DNA from 3 places in the Streptomyces sp. NBC_00316 genome. Region 3 is predicted to be linked to each of the others. Evidence: riboswitches for the same ligand, from Rfam matches in the RefSeq annotation. Region 3 holds a riboswitch; each other region holds the start of a gene.

Evidence for each region. A riboswitch is a leader RNA that binds a small molecule or an ion and turns the genes downstream of it on or off. The one in region 3 is predicted to bind cobalamin.
Region 1: it holds a riboswitch for cobalamin, as region 3 does, so the genes downstream of both, OG878_RS14325 (ribonucleoside-diphosphate reductase subunit alpha) here and OG878_RS04415 (CbtB domain-containing protein) in region 3, are expected to answer to the same signal.
Region 2: it holds a riboswitch for cobalamin, as region 3 does, so the genes downstream of both, OG878_RS30100 (cobalamin biosynthesis protein) here and OG878_RS04415 (CbtB domain-containing protein) in region 3, are expected to answer to the same signal.

What each region holds. Positions count from the first base shown of each region.
Region 1 covers NZ_CP108023.1:3,262,058-3,267,787, reverse strand. The annotation lists gene OG878_RS14330 (ribonucleotide-diphosphate reductase subunit beta) at 1-1,009, opposite strand, end outside; gene OG878_RS14325 (ribonucleoside-diphosphate reductase subunit alpha) at 1,009-3,405, opposite strand; adenosylcobalamin-variant (AdoCbl-variant) riboswitch at 3,561-3,660, opposite strand; gene OG878_RS14320 (GNAT family N-acetyltransferase) at 3,726-4,226, opposite strand; gene mctP (monocarboxylate uptake permease MctP) at 4,385-5,730, opposite strand, start outside.
Region 2 covers NZ_CP108023.1:6,763,626-6,769,355, reverse strand. The annotation lists gene OG878_RS30110 (inorganic phosphate transporter) at 1-1,279, shown strand, start outside; gene OG878_RS30105 (hypothetical protein) at 1,292-1,525, shown strand; cobalamin riboswitch at 1,698-1,826, shown strand; gene OG878_RS30100 (cobalamin biosynthesis protein) at 1,978-2,958, shown strand; gene OG878_RS30095 (cobyric acid synthase) at 2,955-4,505, shown strand; gene OG878_RS30090 (putative cobaltochelatase) at 4,600-5,730, shown strand, end outside.
Region 3 covers NZ_CP108023.1:957,261-962,990, forward strand. The annotation lists gene OG878_RS04405 (GNAT family N-acetyltransferase) at 151-825, shown strand; gene OG878_RS04410 (CbtA family protein) at 912-1,685, opposite strand; gene OG878_RS04415 (CbtB domain-containing protein) at 1,714-1,932, opposite strand; adenosylcobalamin (AdoCbl) riboswitch at 1,936-2,084, opposite strand; gene OG878_RS04420 (histidine phosphatase family protein) at 2,211-2,780, shown strand; gene OG878_RS04425 ((2Fe-2S)-binding protein) at 3,033-3,509, opposite strand; gene OG878_RS04430 (molybdopterin cofactor-binding domain-containing protein) at 3,519-5,730, opposite strand, start outside.

The DNA.
Region 1 (5,730 bases), 2.3 Mb from region 3:
AGTCGTCGTCGAAGGCGACCGAGCCCTCCACCGCCACCTGGTAGGCGGACGGGCGGCGCTCGAAGAAGTTCGTCAGCTCCTGGACGCCCTGCAACTCCATGAACGAGAACGGGTTCTCGGAGCCGTAGACCGCCGGAAAGCCGAGCCGGGCGAGCCGCTGGTCGGCCACGCACTGCAGGTACTCGCGCATCGACTCGGTGTTCATGCCCGGCAGACCGTCGCCGCACAGGTCGCGGCCGAACTGCAGCTCCGCGTCGACGGCCTCCTTCAGCATGTCGGTGACCTGCTGCCGGAGCTCGTCGTCGAAGAGGTCGGGCTCCTCCTTGCGGACGGTGTCCACGACCTCGAACGCGAAGTTCATGTGCATCGTTTCGTCGCGGAAGACCCAGTTGGTTCCCGTGGCGAGACCGTGCAGCAGGCCGCGCGAGCGGAACCAGTAGACGTACGCGAACGCGCCGTAGAAGAACAGCCCCTCGATGCACGCCGCGAAGCAGATCAGGTTCAGCAGGAAGCGGCGGCGGTCGGCCTTCGTCTCCAGCCGCTCGATCTTCTCGACCGAGTCCATCCACTTGAAGCAGAACTGCGCCTTCTCGCGGATGGACGGGATCTCCTCGACCGCGTCGAACGCTGCCGCGCGATCGTCCGGGTCGGGCAGATACGTGTCGAGCAGCGTCAGATAGAACTGGACGTGCACGGCCTCCTCGAAGAGCTGCCGCGACAGATACAGCCGCGCCTCGGGGGAGTTGATGTGCTTGTACAGCGTCAGCACGAGGTTGTTCGACACGATCGAGTCGCCGGTCGCGAAGAAGGCGACGAGCCGGCCGATCATGTGCTGCTCGCCGGGGGACAGCTTGGCGAGGTCGGCCACGTCGGAGTGGAGGTCGACCTCCTCGACCGTCCAGGTGTTCTTGATCGCGTCGCGGTAGCGCTCGTAGAAGTCCGGGTAGCGCATGGGCCGCAGGGTCAGTTCGAAGCCCGGGTCGAGCAGGTTCTTCTCGGTGTTGCTCATTACTGGCAGGCCTCGCAGGACTCGGGGTTTTCGAGGGAGCAGGCGATCGCGTCCGCGTCGGGAGCCGCCGCCTGCTGCACGGGCAGGGGGACGGCGGCCGCGGCCTGGCCGGATGCCGCGCGGGCGATCCGGGTCGCCGGGCGTGAGCGCAGGTAGTACGTCGTCTTCAGCCCCTGCTTCCAGGCGTACGCGTACATTGAGGAGAGCTTGCCGATCGTCGGCGTCTCCAGGAACAGGTTCAGCGACTGGCTCTGGTCGAGGAACGGCGTACGCGCCGCCGCCATGTCGATCAGTCCGCGCTGCGGGATCTCCCACGCCGTGCGGTACAGCGCCCGTACGTCCTCGGGGATCCAGGCGAACCCCTGCACCGAGCCGCTTGCCTCGCGCAGCGCCTCACGGGTCCGCGCGTCCCATACGCCGAGCTTCTTCAGCTCGTCCACCAGATAGGCGTTGACCTGGAGGAACTCGCCGCTCAGGGTCTCGCGCTTGAAGAGGTTGGAGACCTGCGGCTCGATGCACTCGTACACCCCGGCGATCGAGGCGATCGTGGCGGTCGGAGCGATGGCCAGCAGCAGCGAGTTGCGCATGCCGGTCTTCGCGATCCGGGCGCGCAGTGCGTCCCAGCGCTCCGGCCAGGTCAGCTCGGTGGCGTAGTGGTCGGGGTGCAGCACACCGCGGGCGGCCCGCGTCTCGGACCAGGCGGGCAGCGGACCGGACCGCTCGGCGAGGTCGCAGGACGCCTCGTAAGCGGCCAGCATGATCCGCTCGGAGATCTTCGTGGAGAGCGCGCGGGCCTCGGGGGAGTCGAACGGCAGCCGCAGCTGGAAGAAGACGTCCTGGAGCCCCATCGCACCCAGGCCCACCGGACGCCAGCGGGCGTTGGAGCGGCCGGCCTGCTCGGTCGGGTAGAAGTTGATGTCGACGACCCGGTCGAGGAACGTCACGGCGGTACGGACGGTGGCGTCGAGCCGCTCCCAGTCGATCTCCCCGCCGGCCACGAAAGCCCCGAGGTTGACCGAACCGAGGTTGCAGACGGCCGTCTCGCCGTCGTCGGTGACCTCGAGGATCTCGGTGCACAGATTCGACGAGTGGACGACGCGGCCCGGCTCGGCGGTCTGGTTGGCCGTCCGGTTGGAGGCGTCCTTGAACGTCATCCAGCCCTGCCCGGTCTGCGCGAGCGTCCGCATCATCCGGCCGTACAGCTCACGCGCGGGCATCGACTTGCGGGCCAGGCCCTTGGCCTCGGCGGCCCGGTACGCGGCGTCGAACGCGTCGCCCCACAGGTCGACCAGTTCCGGCACGTCGGCGGGGGAGAACAGAGACCAGTCGCCGTCCGCGTCGACCCGGCGCATGAACTCGTCCGGGATCCAGTGCGCCAGGTTGAGGTTGTGCGTACGCCGCTGGTCCTCACCCGTGTTGTCGCGCAGTTCCAGGAACTCCTCGATGTCCGCGTGCCACGTCTCCAGGTAGACGGCGGCGGCGCCCTTGCGGCGGCCGCCCTGGTTCACGGCGGCGACCGAGGCGTCGAGCGTCTTCAGGAACGGCACGATGCCGTTGGAGTGCCCGTTGGTGCCGCGGATCAGCGAACCGCGGGCACGGATCCGGGAGTACGAGAGACCGATGCCGCCCGCGTGCTTGGAGAGCCGGGCCACCTGGCGGTAGCGGTCGTAGATCGAGTCGAGCTCGTCCAGCGGCGAGTCCAGCAGATAGCACGAGGACATCTGCGGGTGCCGGGTACCGGAGTTGAAGAGAGTGGGGGAGGAGGGGAGGTAGTCGAGGCGGCTCATCAGGCCGTACAGCGAGGCGACCTCGTCCAGCGCACGCTCGGAGTCGTCCTCGGCGAGGCCGGCCGCGACCCGCAGCATGAAGTGCTGCGGCGTCTCGATGACCTGGCGGGTGTGGGGGTGGCGCAGCAGGTAGCGGCTGTGCAGCGTGCGCAGCCCGAAGTAGCCGAACCGGTCGTCGGCGCCGTCGGCGAGCGACTGCCCGACCAGCGCATCGAGCCGGGCCGCGTGGAGCGCGACGAACGCGGCCGTGCGGTCCGCGATCAGACCCTCGCGGTGACCGACGGCGACCGAGGCGGAGAACGACACCGCGCCCTGACCGGCCGCCTCGTCCGCGATGGTGCGGGTCAGGAGGCGGGCGGCGAGCCGGGAGTACGCGGGGTCCTCGGCGATCAGGCCCGCGGCGGCCTCGGTGGCCAGCGAGCGCAACTCCGCCTCGTCCGAACGGGCGTTGCGGCCGCGCAGCGCGGCGGCGGCGACGCGACCGGGGTCGGTGTCGGGCAGATCGACGGTGAGGTCGGTCAGGGTCCGCAGCAGTGCGGTCCCGGGTCCGTCGTTCGTGGTTCCCGCGGACTCGGCGACTGAAGCCGGATCGGCTGGCGCGATGGTCACGTGGTGCTCTCCCTCGCTCGGCTCGGGGCCGGCGGGGGCGGGGCAGCCGGACAGAGGGGTGGCCCGGAGAAGGAGGGCAGCGCTCTGTGCGGCGTCCACCGGCCCAACCGCGAGGCCCGGACGTCTGGGCGTCCGGATCGGTCGAGCCGGACGCGCTGTCGGCAGGTCCTCGGACTTTCAGGGTGCGCAAAAGTGCACCGAACACACCGTTGCGGGACAGTTCCGGATTCGCACCGGATTTCCCTGCGGCGACAGCGAGCACGAGCATACATGTGGGGGCCGCCCGATGAGGCGGCCCCCACATGTTGTGTCGTGCGGGCTCAGAGGCTCAGGCTGTACGTGAGCAGCGGAAGGCCCGGAACAGCCTCCCAGTCGCGCTCAGGAGTCCTGACGAAGCCGAGACGGCGGTAGATCCGGTGCGCCCCGTGCATGTCCGGAGTCGTCGACAGGACGAGCCGCGCGATGCCCTCCGTGCCGCGTGCCCGGTCGATACAGGCCCGTACGAGCGCCTCGCCGGTGCCGAGGCCGCGCGCCTCCCGAGCGACGGCGAGCATCCGGAATTCGGCCTCGTCGGGGCCGGCGATATCGGCCCACGGGTTGCCGGGCGATACGTAGGTGACGCCGCCCAGCAACTGCCCGTCGGCGCCGGCCGCGACAAGCACTTCGGCTTCGGCGGCGCGGCGGGGGACGTCCCGGAGCAGTTCGAGATACGGGTCGTCGGCGCCGAAGTGGAGCAGGCCGTCGTCGAGGTACGCGTGTGCGGTGATCTCACCGAGGGGGCGGTGTTCGGTGGGGGTGACGGCCCTGATGGAGATGTCCATGGGCGGCAGTGTGCCGCACGGGGTGCGCGGGCGGGCAACGGGTTTCCGACGGAGCCCGGGCCGCGTCGTCCTCGATGTGCCGATCGGACCGGTTCCCCGGCAGCATGCGGCCCGCCCGGCGGGAGCCGGACGGGCCGCATGCCGGCAGCTCCGTGCCCCTAGTTGGCGGACGGGCTCGCGTCGGGGGAGGTGGCCGGCTCGGGCCTGGCCGACGGGAGCTCGACCTTCACGCCCGGGTCGCCCGCGTCCGCCGTGTAGTCCGACGGCGACGTCTCGTCGATTCCGGCCGGTGCCTTCACCGCGTTCAGGACGAACGTCAGCACCACCGTCACCACGACGTTCAGCACGAACGCGGTCAGACCGATGTAGCCGATCTCGCCGATCCCCGGGATCTCCTTCGATGACCCGCCGAAGTGCGCCTGGGTCGGGCTCGCCACTCCGTACGCGGCGAGCGTCCCGTACGCCATGCCGACCGCCCAGCCCGCGAGCAGCGCCCAGCGGTGGAACCACCGGGTGAACAGACCGCCGACCAGCGCCGGGAAGGTCTGCAGGATCCAGATACCGCCGAGCAGCTGGAAGTTGATCGCGACCGTCTTGTCCATCGTGAGGACGAAGACGAGCGCGCCGACCTTCACCAGCAGCGACACCAGCTTGGAGACCTTCGTCTCCTGCGCCGCGGTCGCGTCGGGCCTGATGAAGTCCTTGTAGATGTTCCGGGTGAAGAGGTTCGCCGCGGCGATCGACATGATCGCGGCGGGTACCAGCGCGCCGATACCGATCGCGGCGAACGCGACGCCCGCGAACCAGTCCGGGAACATGTTCTCGAACAGCTGCGGGATGGCCAGCTGTCCGTTCTGCACCTTCACCCCGGCGGCGATCGCCATGAAGCCGAGCAGCGCCAGCAGGCCCAGCATCAGCGAGTACAGCGGGAGGATCGTGGTGTTGCGGCGGATCACGTCACGGCTGCGGCTGGAGAGCGTCGCCGTGATGGAGTGCGGGTACATGAAGAGCGCGAGCGCCGAACCCAGGGCCAGGGTGGCGTAGCCCCATTGGCCCGGATCGGCCGGCGCGAGGGCGCCGCGCGGCTTGCCTGTTGCGGGGTTGGTCTGCGAGAACGCCTCGCCGGCCTTGGCGAAGATGTCGTCGAAGCCGCCCAGCTTGATCGGGATGTAGATGATCGCCACCGCGATGACCAGGTAGATCAGCCCGTCCTTGACGAACGCGATCAGCGCGGGGGCCCGCAGCCCGGAGGAGTAGGTGTACGCGGCGAGCACCGCGAACGCGATCAGCAGCGGCAGGTCCTTGACGAACCAGTGGGTGTTCTCGCCGCCGCCGACGCCCATTACGTCCAGCACCGCCTGGATGCCGACGAGCTGGAGCGCGATGTACGGCATCGTGGCGAGGATGCCGGTGACGGCGACGGCCAGCGACAGCCCCTTCGAGCCGAAGCGGCCGCGGACGAAGTCCGAGGTGGTGACGTACCCGTGCTTGTGCGACACCGACC
Region 2 (5,730 bases), 5.8 Mb from region 3:
CGCGATTGTGATCGTGACAGCTCTAGTGTTCGATTTCACGAACGGTTTCCATGACACCGCCAACGCGATGGCCACCACCATCTCGACCGGTGCTCTCAAACCCAAGACAGCGGTGGCCATGTCCGCCGCTCTCAACCTCGTCGGCGCGTTCCTGTCCGTGGAGGTCGCCAAAACGATCTCCGGCGGGATCATCAACGAGAACGGGCTGCGAACAGAAGTCATCTTCGCGGCCCTGGTCGGCGCCATTCTCTGGAATCTGCTGACCTGGCTGGTCGGCCTGCCGTCCAGTTCCTCCCACGCTCTCTTCGGCGGTCTGATCGGCGCCGCGGTGATGTCCGCCGGCTGGTCGTCGGTCGACGGCGGCACGGTCGTCACCAAGGTGCTGCTCCCCGCGGTCGCCGCCCCGGTCGTCGCCGGTCTCGCGGCGCTGCTCGCGACCAGGCTGACGTACCGGATCGGCGGAAAGGTCCGTAACGACGCCCAGGAGAAGGCCACCGCCAAGGGCTACCGCGCCGGGCAGATCGCCTCGGCCGGACTGGTCTCGCTCGCCCACGGCACCAACGACGCACAGAAGACCATGGGCATCATCACCCTGGCCCTGGTCACCGGCGGCGTGCTCTCCCCCGGCTCCAACCCGCCGGTCTGGGTCATCGTCTCCGCCGGTATGGCCATCGCGCTCGGCACCTACCTGGGCGGCTGGCGCATCATCCGCACCATGGGCAGTGGCCTCACCGAGCTCAAGCCGCCGCAGGGCTTCGCCGCCCAGACCAGCGCGGCCACGGTCATCCTGGCCTCCTCGCACCTCGGTTTCTCCCTCTCCACCACCCAGTCCTGCTCCGGCGCCGTGATGGGCGCGGGCCTGGGCCGCCGGGGCGGTGTGGTCCGCTGGTCCACCGCCACCCGGATGTTCGTCGCCTGGGGTCTGACCCTGCCGGCCGCCGGTCTGGTCGGTGCGGGCGCGGAGTTCCTCACCAAGCAGGGCACCTGGGGTGTCGTTGCCGTCGCCGTCCTTCTGGTCGGTGGTTCCGCCGCCATCTGGCTGCTGTCCCGCCGCAAGCCGGTCGGTCACGGCGATGTCGCCCCGGCCGGCCCGGCAGCCGAACCGGCGGGGGTCGTCACCACCGCCATCGCGGCCGTCACCCCGCCGCCCACCGGGGCCGCGGCCGCCACGGCGGACGCGGGCGCAACCGTGACGGCCGACGCAGCCACGGACCTCATGACCACCATCCCGGCCCCGGCCGGAACCGTCGCCGATCCGGCGCGGCCGGCCACGGTGTAAGGACAGATCAGCATGAACATCGACTGGGCAGCTCTCGGCTCCGTCTTCGGCGTCTCGCTCGTCGTCACCGTGGCGCTGGTGGGCCTCTTCACCCTGGGCATCGTCGGGCTCTCCAAGCAGCCGGAACCGGCGGCGCAGGGTGGCTCCTCCGGGGGTTCCGTGGTGCTCGCCCGCACGGGCGCGTACGTCTGCTTCGCACTGTGCGCGGCAGCGGTGGCGTACGGGATCTATCTGATCGTCGCCTGAGCCCCTTCCCGCAGCCCTTCACCGGGCCGCACTCCTCCGGCGGGCCGGACACACCTCGTGTGTGTCCGGCCCGTTGTGTGTCTGCCCACACTGCGCCACCGCAGGTCAACGCCAGGTTGACGGGCGTTCGCGGAGCGTGGTGGACTGCCGGAGCCATTTACGGCGACAGCAGAGGAAGCCGGTGCGAATCCGGCGCGGTCCCGCCACTGTCACCGGGGAGCGGTCCCCCACACCGGACGTCACGGCGCGCGCACGCGGGCTGGAAGACCGGGGGACCTGCGGATCCGGGAGCCAGGAGACTCTCGCCGCCGGTCACGTCGAACCAGGGCGCGGACCCTGAGTGAGGACATATCGCCATGCCCGGCTGCCGTGCGTCGTCGTCCGTTTCTGTGCCGCTCCCACCGGGAGCCGGCTGTACGAAGGTCCTCCGAGGCGCAACGGCGGGGTGAGCTGTGCGAGCCGACCGCATCTTCGCGTACGGCGCCACGGCCGGCCTGATCGGCGACCTGCTGCTCGGTGATCCCCGCCGGGGCCATCCGGTCGCCGCGTTCGGGCGGGCCGCCGCGGGCGTCGAGCGCCGGCTGTGGCGCGACCACCGCGGATGGGGCGCACTGCACACCCTGGTCTGCGCCGGAGGCGCCGCGGGCGGGGCCGCGCTGGCCGCCCGTGCCGTACGCCGTCGTCCCGTCGTCTCCGTCGTACTGACCGCGGCCGCCACCTGGTCCGTCGTCGGCGGTACGTCGCTGGGGCGCGAGGCGCGTGCCATCGGCGGCGCGCTGGCCGCCGGTGACATCGAACGGGCCCGTGAGCGGCTCCCCCATCTGTGCGGACGCGATCCGCAGTGCCTCGACGGGCCGCAGATCGCCCGCGCCGTGGTCGAGTCCGTCGCCGAGAACACCTCGGACGCGGTGGTCGGCGCGCTGGTGTGGGGTGCCCTGGGCGGTGTGCCCGGGCTCGTCGCCTTCCGGGCCGTCAACACCCTGGACGCCATGGTCGGGCACAGATCGCCGCGCCATCTGCGCTACGGCTGGGCCTCGGCCCGGCTCGACGACGTCGTGGGCTGGCCCGGCGCCCGGCTCACGGCTGCGCTCGCCGTGGTTGCCGGGGGGCTGCCACGGCAGGCGGTACGGGCCTGGCGGGCCGACGCAGGCAAGCACCCGAGCCCCAACGCCGGGCCGGTGGAGGCGGCGTTCGCGGGCGCGCTCGGCGTACGGCTGGGCGGAACCCTCGCGTACGGCGGCCGGGTCGAGCACCGGCCGGTGCTGAACGGCACGGCCGGCCGTGCGGTGGCGACCGAGGACATCGAACGTGCGGTGCGGCTGTCGCGCCGGGTGGGGGTGCTGGCCCTCGGCGTGTGCGCGGCGGGCCGGCTGATCGCGGGACGGCGGTCGCCCGCGGGGCGGCTCCCGGCCGCGGGACGGAGAGGGAAATGAGCGGTGGACTGCTGGTCGCCGGAACCACGTCGGACGCGGGCAAGAGCGTCGTCACGGCAGGCATCTGCCGCTGGCTGGTGCGCCAGGGTGTGAAGGTCGCACCCTTCAAGGCGCAGAACATGTCGCTGAACTCGTTCGTCACCCGCGAGGGCGCGGAGATCGGACGCGCGCAGGCGATGCAGGCGCAGGCCGCCCGGGTGGAGCCGACTGCGCTGATGAACCCGGTGCTGCTCAAGCCCGGCAGCGACCGCTCCAGCCAGGTCGTCCTGATGGGCAGGCCGGTGGGCGAGATGAGCGCGCGCGGCTACCACGGGGGGCGGCAGGAGACGCTTCTCTCCACGGTCGTGGACTGCCTGGAGCAGCTTCGGGGCACGTATGACGCCGTGATCTGCGAGGGGGCGGGCAGCCCGGCCGAGATCAATCTGCGGCGCACCGACATCGTGAACATGGGGATCGCGCGGGCCGCGCGATTCCCAGTGGTCGTGGTCGGCGACATCGACCGTGGCGGCGTCTTCGCCTCGTTCTTCGGTACCACGGCGCTGCTGAGCGCCGAGGACCAGGCGCTGATCGCGGGCTATCTGGTCAACAAGTTCCGCGGCGACGTCTCGCTGCTGGAGCCGGGGCTCGACATGCTGTACGGGCTGACCGGGCGGCCGACGTACGGGGTGCTGCCGTTCGCCCACGGGCTGGGCATCGACGAGGAGGACGGGCTGCGGGTCTCGCTGCGCGGAGCCGTACGCGAGTCGGTCGTCGCGCCGCCGCACGGCGAGGACGTGCTGCGGGTCGCCGTGTGCGCGGTGCCGCTGATGTCGAACTTCACCGATGTGGACGCGCTGGCCGCCGAACCGGGGGTGGTGGTGCGGTTCGTGGACCGGGCGGAGGAGCTCGCCGACGCGGATCTGGTGATCGTGCCCGGCACCCGCGGCACGGTGAAGGCGCTGGCCTGGCTGCGCGAACGCGGGCTGGCCGACGCGCTGCTGCGGCGGGCGGCGCAGGGGCTGCCGGTACTCGGCATCTGCGGCGGTTTCCAGGTGCTCGGGGAGCGGATCGAGGACGAGGTGGAGTCGCGGGCCGGGCAGGTCGAGGGGCTCGGGCTGCTTCCGGTACGGATCCGCTTCGACCGGGAGAAGACCCTGGCCCGGCCGGTCGGTTCGGCCCTCGGGGAGCGGGTGGAGGGGTACGAGATCCATCACGGGGTCGCCGATGTGCGGGGCGGCGAGCCGTTCCTGGACGGGTGCCGGGTGGGCGCCGTATGGGGGACGCACTGGCACGGGTCGCTGGAGAGCGATGCGTTCCGGCGGCGCTTCCTGGCGGAGGTCGCGACGGCGGCGGGGCGGCGGTTCGTGCCGGCGCCGGACACGAGTTTCGGGGCACTGCGGGAGGAACAGCTTGACCGGCTGGGGGACTTGATCGAGGAGCATGCGGACACGGACGCGCTGCTGAGGCTGATCGAGGCGGGGGTACCCGGGGGGTTGCCGTTCGTGGGCCCCGGGGCGCCGGTGGTGCCGGTGGCCCGTGGGGCCGCGGTGACCGGGGAGTGCTCGTGAGGGGGGCGTGTGCGGCGGGCCTTGTTGCCCTGCCCGCCCCGCCCCGTGACCGGGGCACCGGTTCTTGGATGGATGACGTCGTCGAGGAGACTTTGTGAGTACCGCGTACCCCTTCACCGCCATCGTCGGGCAGGACGATCTGCGGCTCGGGCTGCTGCTGAACGCCGTGTCGCCCGCTGTCGGTGGCGTGCTCGTCCGTGGCGAGAAAGGGACCGCCAAGTCCACCGCCGTGCGGGCCCTTGCCGCGCTGATGCCGGAGGTTCCCGTTGTCGCCGGGTGCCGGTTCTCGTGTGATCCCGGGGCGCCCGATCCGGCGTGTCCCGATGGGCCCCATGAGGCCGGGGGCGGCGTGTCGCGGGCGGCGCGGACCGTTGAGCTGCCGGTGGGGGCCTCCGAGGACCGGCTCGTCGGTGCGCTCGATATCGAGCGGGCGCTCGCCGACGGGGTGAAGGCCTTCGAGCCGGGGCTCCTCGCCGATGCGCATCGCGGGATCCTCTACGTCGATGAGGTCAACCTGCTCCACGACCACCTGGTGGACCTGCTGCTCGACGCGGCCGCCATGGGTGCCTCGTACGTGGAGCGCGAAGGCGTCTCCGTACGGCATGCCGCGCGCTTCCTTCTCGTCGGGACGATGAACCCCGAAGAGGGCGAGTTGCGGCCGCAGTTGCTCGACCGGTTCGGTCTGACCGTCGAGGTCGCGGCGTCGCGCGAGACGGACCAGCGGGTCGAGGTGGTGCGGCGGCGGCTCGCGTACGACGACGATCCCGCCGGGTTCGCCGGCCGTTGGGCCGAGGAGGAGGGAGCGCTGCGGGAGCGGATCGTCGCCGCGCGGGCGCTGCTTCCCCAGGTGGCGCTCGGGGACCGTGCGTTGCGACAGATCGCCGCCACCTGTGCGGCCTTCGAGGTCGACGGGATGCGGGCCGACATCGTGATGGCCCGCACGGCGACCGCACTGGCTGCGTGGGCCGGACGTACCGACGTACTCGCCGAGGACGTCCGGCAGGCCGCCCTCCTCGCACTCCCCCATCGGCGTCGCCGCAACCCGTTCGACGCGCCCGGTCTCGACGAGGACAGGCTCGACGACACGCTGCAGCAGAACAGCGGTGAGGGGGAAGGGGACGACCCGGATCCGGACGGGCCCGGCGGGGGTGGGCAGCCCCCGCAGGGGGACGCCCCCGACACGCCGCCGCAGTCCGGTGCGGGGGACGGCGACACGCCCGGACTC
Region 3 (5,730 bases):
CCCTGCCCCGGTCGTGCCCGTGGCGGGCGGCGAGGGCTCCGACGGCGGCCGGGTGCGGGCGGAGCCCGCGGGCGCCTCTCGCCACCCGGCTTTCGAGCGGCCGGAAATTCTGATGCGCCGAGGTTCTCCGCCGTGATAGTCCGACCGGTCATGGACGCTCTCGTGACACCGCGGCTCGTACTCCACCCGCTGACCCCCGCCGAGGCGCAGCACATAGTGGAAGGCCGCCCCTGGCCGGGCGCCCGGTGGGCTCCGGACTACCCCAACGACGGCGACAGGGCGGGCGCCGGGCACTTCCTGGAGCACTGTGCGGCCACCGGCAATCCCCAGCCGTTCGGCGCCTACGAGATCCGCCTCCGCGAGGACGGACAGGCCATCGGCGGAGCGGGGTTCCACGGTGTCCCGGACGAGCGGGGTCAGGTCACGATCGGCTATGGCCTGACCCCGGCGATGCGCGGCAAGGGGTATGCCTCCGAGGCGCTCCGGGCGCTACTGACGTTCGCCCGCGGCGAGGGAGTCGCGTCCGTGAAGGGCGACGCCGACCTCGGCAACACCGCGTCCCAGTACGTCATGGCGGCCGCGGGCATGCGCTTCGTCGGGGAGGACGACCGACTGAGGCATTACAGGATCGACTGGCCGGCCGGACGGGCGGACGCATACGCCGACGGATCGGGCGACTGCCCGGGCGGACGCTCGGACGTGGCCGGTGCCGATACGGCTGTCGAGCCCGGACCCTCTCCGCAGGTCCCCGCCGCCCGGCATCCGTCGTGCGCCGACGCGCCTGGGCGCACGGCCTTCCCCCGCCGTCGCTTCCCGCGCCCGTGACCGGGGTCCGACCGCGGCCGAGCCCGCCGGGAGGTTCCCGGCGGGCTCAGTCGTGACGGTGTTCCCGCGGGTCGGTGTTCGGCAGGTCAGCCGACCGCGTCGGCCGTGCGGGAGGCCGTGCCGCCCCCTGCCACGACCGTGTCCGGTGCCGGCACCAGCAGCCGTTCGGTCAGATAGCCGAAGACCAGGCCGAACGTGGTCCAGAGCGTGGCCTGAACGGCGAGGGTGGCGAGACGGAACTCCCACAGCAGAGCGGCCGGGAAGTCCTTGCCGACCTCGTTGAACGAGGGCAGAAAGGCGTACGCGCATCCGATGACGACGACGTAACCGACGGCTGCGGCAATCGTCGCGTTCCAGTTGCCCAGCCGGGGAGCCAGCCGCTTGCCGAGGATGACCGCGGCGACGGCGAGGAGCACGCTGAGTGCGACCATCAGGAAGAACAGGGCGGTGCGTTGCCCGATCGTGTCGGGGTTGCCGACCGCCGGCGGATTGGCCGGGTACTTGAGGAACGGCACGACGTACACGGTCAGCAGGGCGCCGAGCGCGATCAGTGCGGCCGTGGCCCGTGGGCCGAACCTGCCGATGCGGCCCAGGGCGTAGCAGAAGACGAGCGCGGCAATGCCGCCGATCGCCACACCGAAGACGAGGACACCGGTGGCGAGGCCCGCCGTGGACTGCATGGTGCGGCTGACGAGTTCCTCGCCGCCGCCGTGGTCGTGACTGTGAGCCTCTTCGAGTGCGATCGCCGCGTCGACCCGCGACTCTCCCAGGAAGTAGGCGACGACAAGGGCGAGCACACCGGCGACGAGGCCGGCGAGCATGCCGCGGATGAGCAGGGCTCTGACGGATATGGAGTTCATGAGGGGTTCCCCTGGCTTGCGCAGTGTGTCAGTGGCAGGGGAAACCGAGCAGGTGGCGCCCGTCGTGGACCCATTCGTGGACGCCCTCGCCGGAGATGACCGCGGTGGCGCCCTGTTCGGCGCCCACGAAGTACAGCAGGACCAGCATGAGCAGGCCGACGAAGACCGCCCACGGGGCAATGGCCTTCAGCGAGATGGGGGTGATGGCGGGTGATACGCCCGTGGGGGGGGCAGCAGTCTGTGCCATGGCAGAACCTCCTGGGGGAACACGCGTCCCGATCGTGGTGCCTGAGACGACAGTGCCGGGTCTGACTTCCCGCACAGATGCGGGTTCACAGTGGCGCGACCGTGCCGGATTCTCACCGGACTTCCATCACACCGTCGTCATGTTCGTCGCGACCATACCGCCTCCGCGTACCCCGCCGCCATGGCGCCATCCACGTGCCCTCAGCCCTGGATGCCATGGTGTGCTTACCCAAGAGGCCACAGTTCAGGGAGTTGACTTCGGTGTCGACGGTAAGGGTGATGTTGATCTCACCGGCGCTCAACGCGGCGCTGCGCGAGGTCCGTTTCGACGGTGACGCGCGTCTCGACACGTCCGGCGTCCGCCAGGCGCAGGCCGCCGCCCATACGGTGCCTGCCGCCGACCGCATGCTGCACGGACCGTCCGAGCGGTGCGCGGGGACCGCCGGGGCGCTGGGGCTGCGGGCCGAGCCCGAACCGGCCCTGCGCGGCTGGGACATGGGCCGCTGGGGCGGGCGACGACTGGCGGAGGTGAGCGGGAACGAGCCGGAGGCGGTGTCCGCGTGGCTGTCCGATCCGTCGGCCGCTCCGCACGGCGGCGAGTCACTGCTGGAGCTGTGCGCGCGGGCCGGCGACTGGCTGGACTCGACGCTTCGGGATGCCGCCGGAGGTGGGCGCGTACTCGCCGTGGTCGAGCCCACGGTGGCCCGGGCCGTGCTCGTGCATGCGCTGGACCTGCCGGTGCCGGCGTTCTGGCGGCTGGATGTCCCCCCGTTGACATTGACGGAGCTCAGCGGCCGGTCCGGACGGTGGAATCTGCGGTGTGGCCGGCCGCTGAGTGCCGGCAGTTGACTGCCCGGCCGGCGAGGAGCCGCATGCCGTGGGCGCGTCCGGCCGTGAACCGCACATCGCACGGCGAGAAACGTCGTTGCGCCGGCCGAGGGAGGCTCACAGCCTCGCGGGGTCGGCGCGAGCGCCTCGATCCGCCCACCGGCCGCCCCCGGGGAAGCGGGAAACGCCTCCCCGGGGGCGGACTGACTGCATGGTGTGCGACCCGAAGCGGTGCGTGTCGCCCTCGCGGTGGCTCACCTGCGGCCGGTGCAGCTAGAACTTCGCGGCGCCCGCGACGATCGCTTCCCTGATGCGGTTGTACGTTCCGCAGCGGCAGATGTTGCGGATCTCGTCGAGGTCCGCCTCCCCGATCTCACGGCCGGCCGCTCTGGCCTGCTCGACCTTGGCGACGGCCGCCATGATCTGACCGGGCTGGCAGTACCCGCACTGTGCGACATCGTGCTCCAGCCATGCCTCCTGCATGGGGTGCAGGTCCTTTCCGACCGTGGCGGGCAGCCCCTCGATCGTGGTGATCTCGTCGTCCGCCTTGATGTCCTTGACGGGGACCGAACAGGGATTGAAAGCCTTGCCGTTGATGTGACTCGTACAGGCCTGGCACACGCCGAGTCCACAGCCGTATTTGGGGCCCGTGACGCCCAGGACGTCCCGGAGCACCCACAGGAGCCGTACGTCGTCCTCGATGTCCACGGTGACGGCCTTGCCGTTGAGAATGAAGGTGTGTTCGGGCACGGTCGGCTCCTAGTAGGCGCGGCTCAGTCCGTCGGTGGGCGAGGCCGGGATCGGCGGCGTGGTGGGCAGCGGCTCGAAGCCGAGCGGTTCGCCGTGGTTGAGGGGGAAGGTCGTGGGCATCGTGCCGGTGGCCCGGCCATAGGCACAGGCGACGGCAGCCATGGCACCGGCGACGGCGAGTTCTCCGGCGCCTCCGGGCTTTCCCGCGGTCGGTGGCATGACGATGATCTCCAGCTCGGGCGGCACGTTCCACTGCCGGGTGTAGAAGTAGTTGTCCCAGCTCCCCTCCTGGAAATGGCCGTTCTGAAGGTGCAGCCCGGAACTGAGGGTGAGGGCGATGCCGTCGGAGATCCCACCCATCATCTGGGCCTGCAGACCGCGGGGGTTGACGGCGAGGCCGACGTCGACGGCGCAGACGACCTTGGTGACACGCGGTCCGGTGTAGGCGTCGCGGATCGTGCGTCCGGTCGTCTGCGGGCGGCAGTCGATCTCCGCGAGGACGGCGACGAACGCGTGGTACTCGGGGTGGATCGCGATGCCCTGGGCGGTGCCCGAGGGCATCGCGCGGCCCCACTTGCCCACTTCGGCGACCTTGTCGAGAACGGCGCGGGCCCGCTCCTCCTTCAGGTACTGACGACGGAACGTGTACGGGTTCTTGCCCATCCGTTTCGCCAGCTCGTCCACCACGAGTTCCTGTGCGCAACGGACGTTGGGCGAGTAGATGTTGCGCATCGAGCCGGTGTTGAAGCCCTTGTGCGTCTCGCTGAGCAGCTGGGTCGTGACGCCGAAGTGGTACGGGCTCTGCTGGGTGAGCGCGAAGATCGTCTCGGAGAACGTGAGGTCGGCGACGGGAAGTTGAGCGGCCTCGGAAGTGATGATCTCGCCCAGGCCGTGTCCGAAGTCGGTGGCCACCGAGGTGTGGCGCTGCTCGTACGTGAGGACTTCACCGAGTGCGTAGGTGGCCCGGACCCGGGACGTGGCCATCGGGTGCGTGCGCCCCTGACGGAAGTCGTCGGTGCGGTGCCACATGAGTTTCACGGGCTTGCCCATGGCCTTCGATGTCTCGGCGGCCTCGCGTGCGGCGTCGTGGAAGAGCTTGCGGCCGAAGGATCCGCCGCCCTCGGTGACATGGACCGTGACGGCGGCCCGCGGGAGGCCGAGCTGAAGGGCTATCTGCTCCTGGGCGACGATGGGCGACTTCAGGCTGGCCCAGATCTCGGCCGAGTCCTTGCGCACGTCGGCGATCGCGCAGTTCGTCTCCAGCGCGCTGTTGCTGGCGAAGCGGAAGGTGAAACGGGCGTCCACGGCTTTGGTCAGGAGATCCAACGGCGGTACGACGAGCGGGAGTTCCGCGCGCCGCAGATCCTGCAGGACAGTGGCGTCGCTGGTGTCATCGACGCTCCCGGGACCCCAGGTGACCTTCAGGGCCCGGACCGCGTCGATGCACTGGCCGAACGTGCGGCCTCGTACCGCTATGCCGGTGGAGATCCGTACGGCATCGGTGATGCCCGGCATGGCACGGACCTCGTCCAGGTTCTCCACCGAGCGGACGGTTCCGTTGATCGTCGGTGGGCGGCACACCATCGTCGGCAGCGCGTCCGGCACGTGCAGGTCCATGGCGAACTTCTTGCGGCCGGTGACGGCGTCCCGTGCATCGACGCGCCCGTGCCCCACGCCGATCACCTTGAACTCGGACGGCTCCTTCAGCGCGACGGAGACCTGGGCGGTGGACACACTCGCCGCCTTCGCGGCCAGCTCGCCGTACGTCACGCTCCTTCCGGCCGCGGAGGTGATGACCCCAGCCTTGGCGGTCAGGGTGCCGATCACCTCCCCCAGCTCGAGGGCGGCGGCCTCCAGAAGCCTGCCGCGCGCGATGGCGGCCGCCACCCGGATCGGTGTGTACGTGGAGATGGTGGTGTTCGACCCGCCGGTGAGCTGGTTGAACAGCAACTCCGGCCGGGCGTCCGCCAGCGTCACCCTGATCCTGTCCAGGGGCAGGTCCAGCTCCTCCGCGATCAGCATCGCACTCGACGTGGTGATGCCCTGTCCCACTTCTGCCCGGGGCAGGGCGAAGGTGGCCGTACCGTCGCTGTCCAGCCGGATGGTGATCAGATTCGACGTCGGCAGCGCCGCGTGGGTCAGCATGTCGTTGAGGTCGTAGATCTCGGCGGGCCCGGGCAGCGACGGCACCGCCGCGGCCGCCTCCGCCGGGGCCACGATC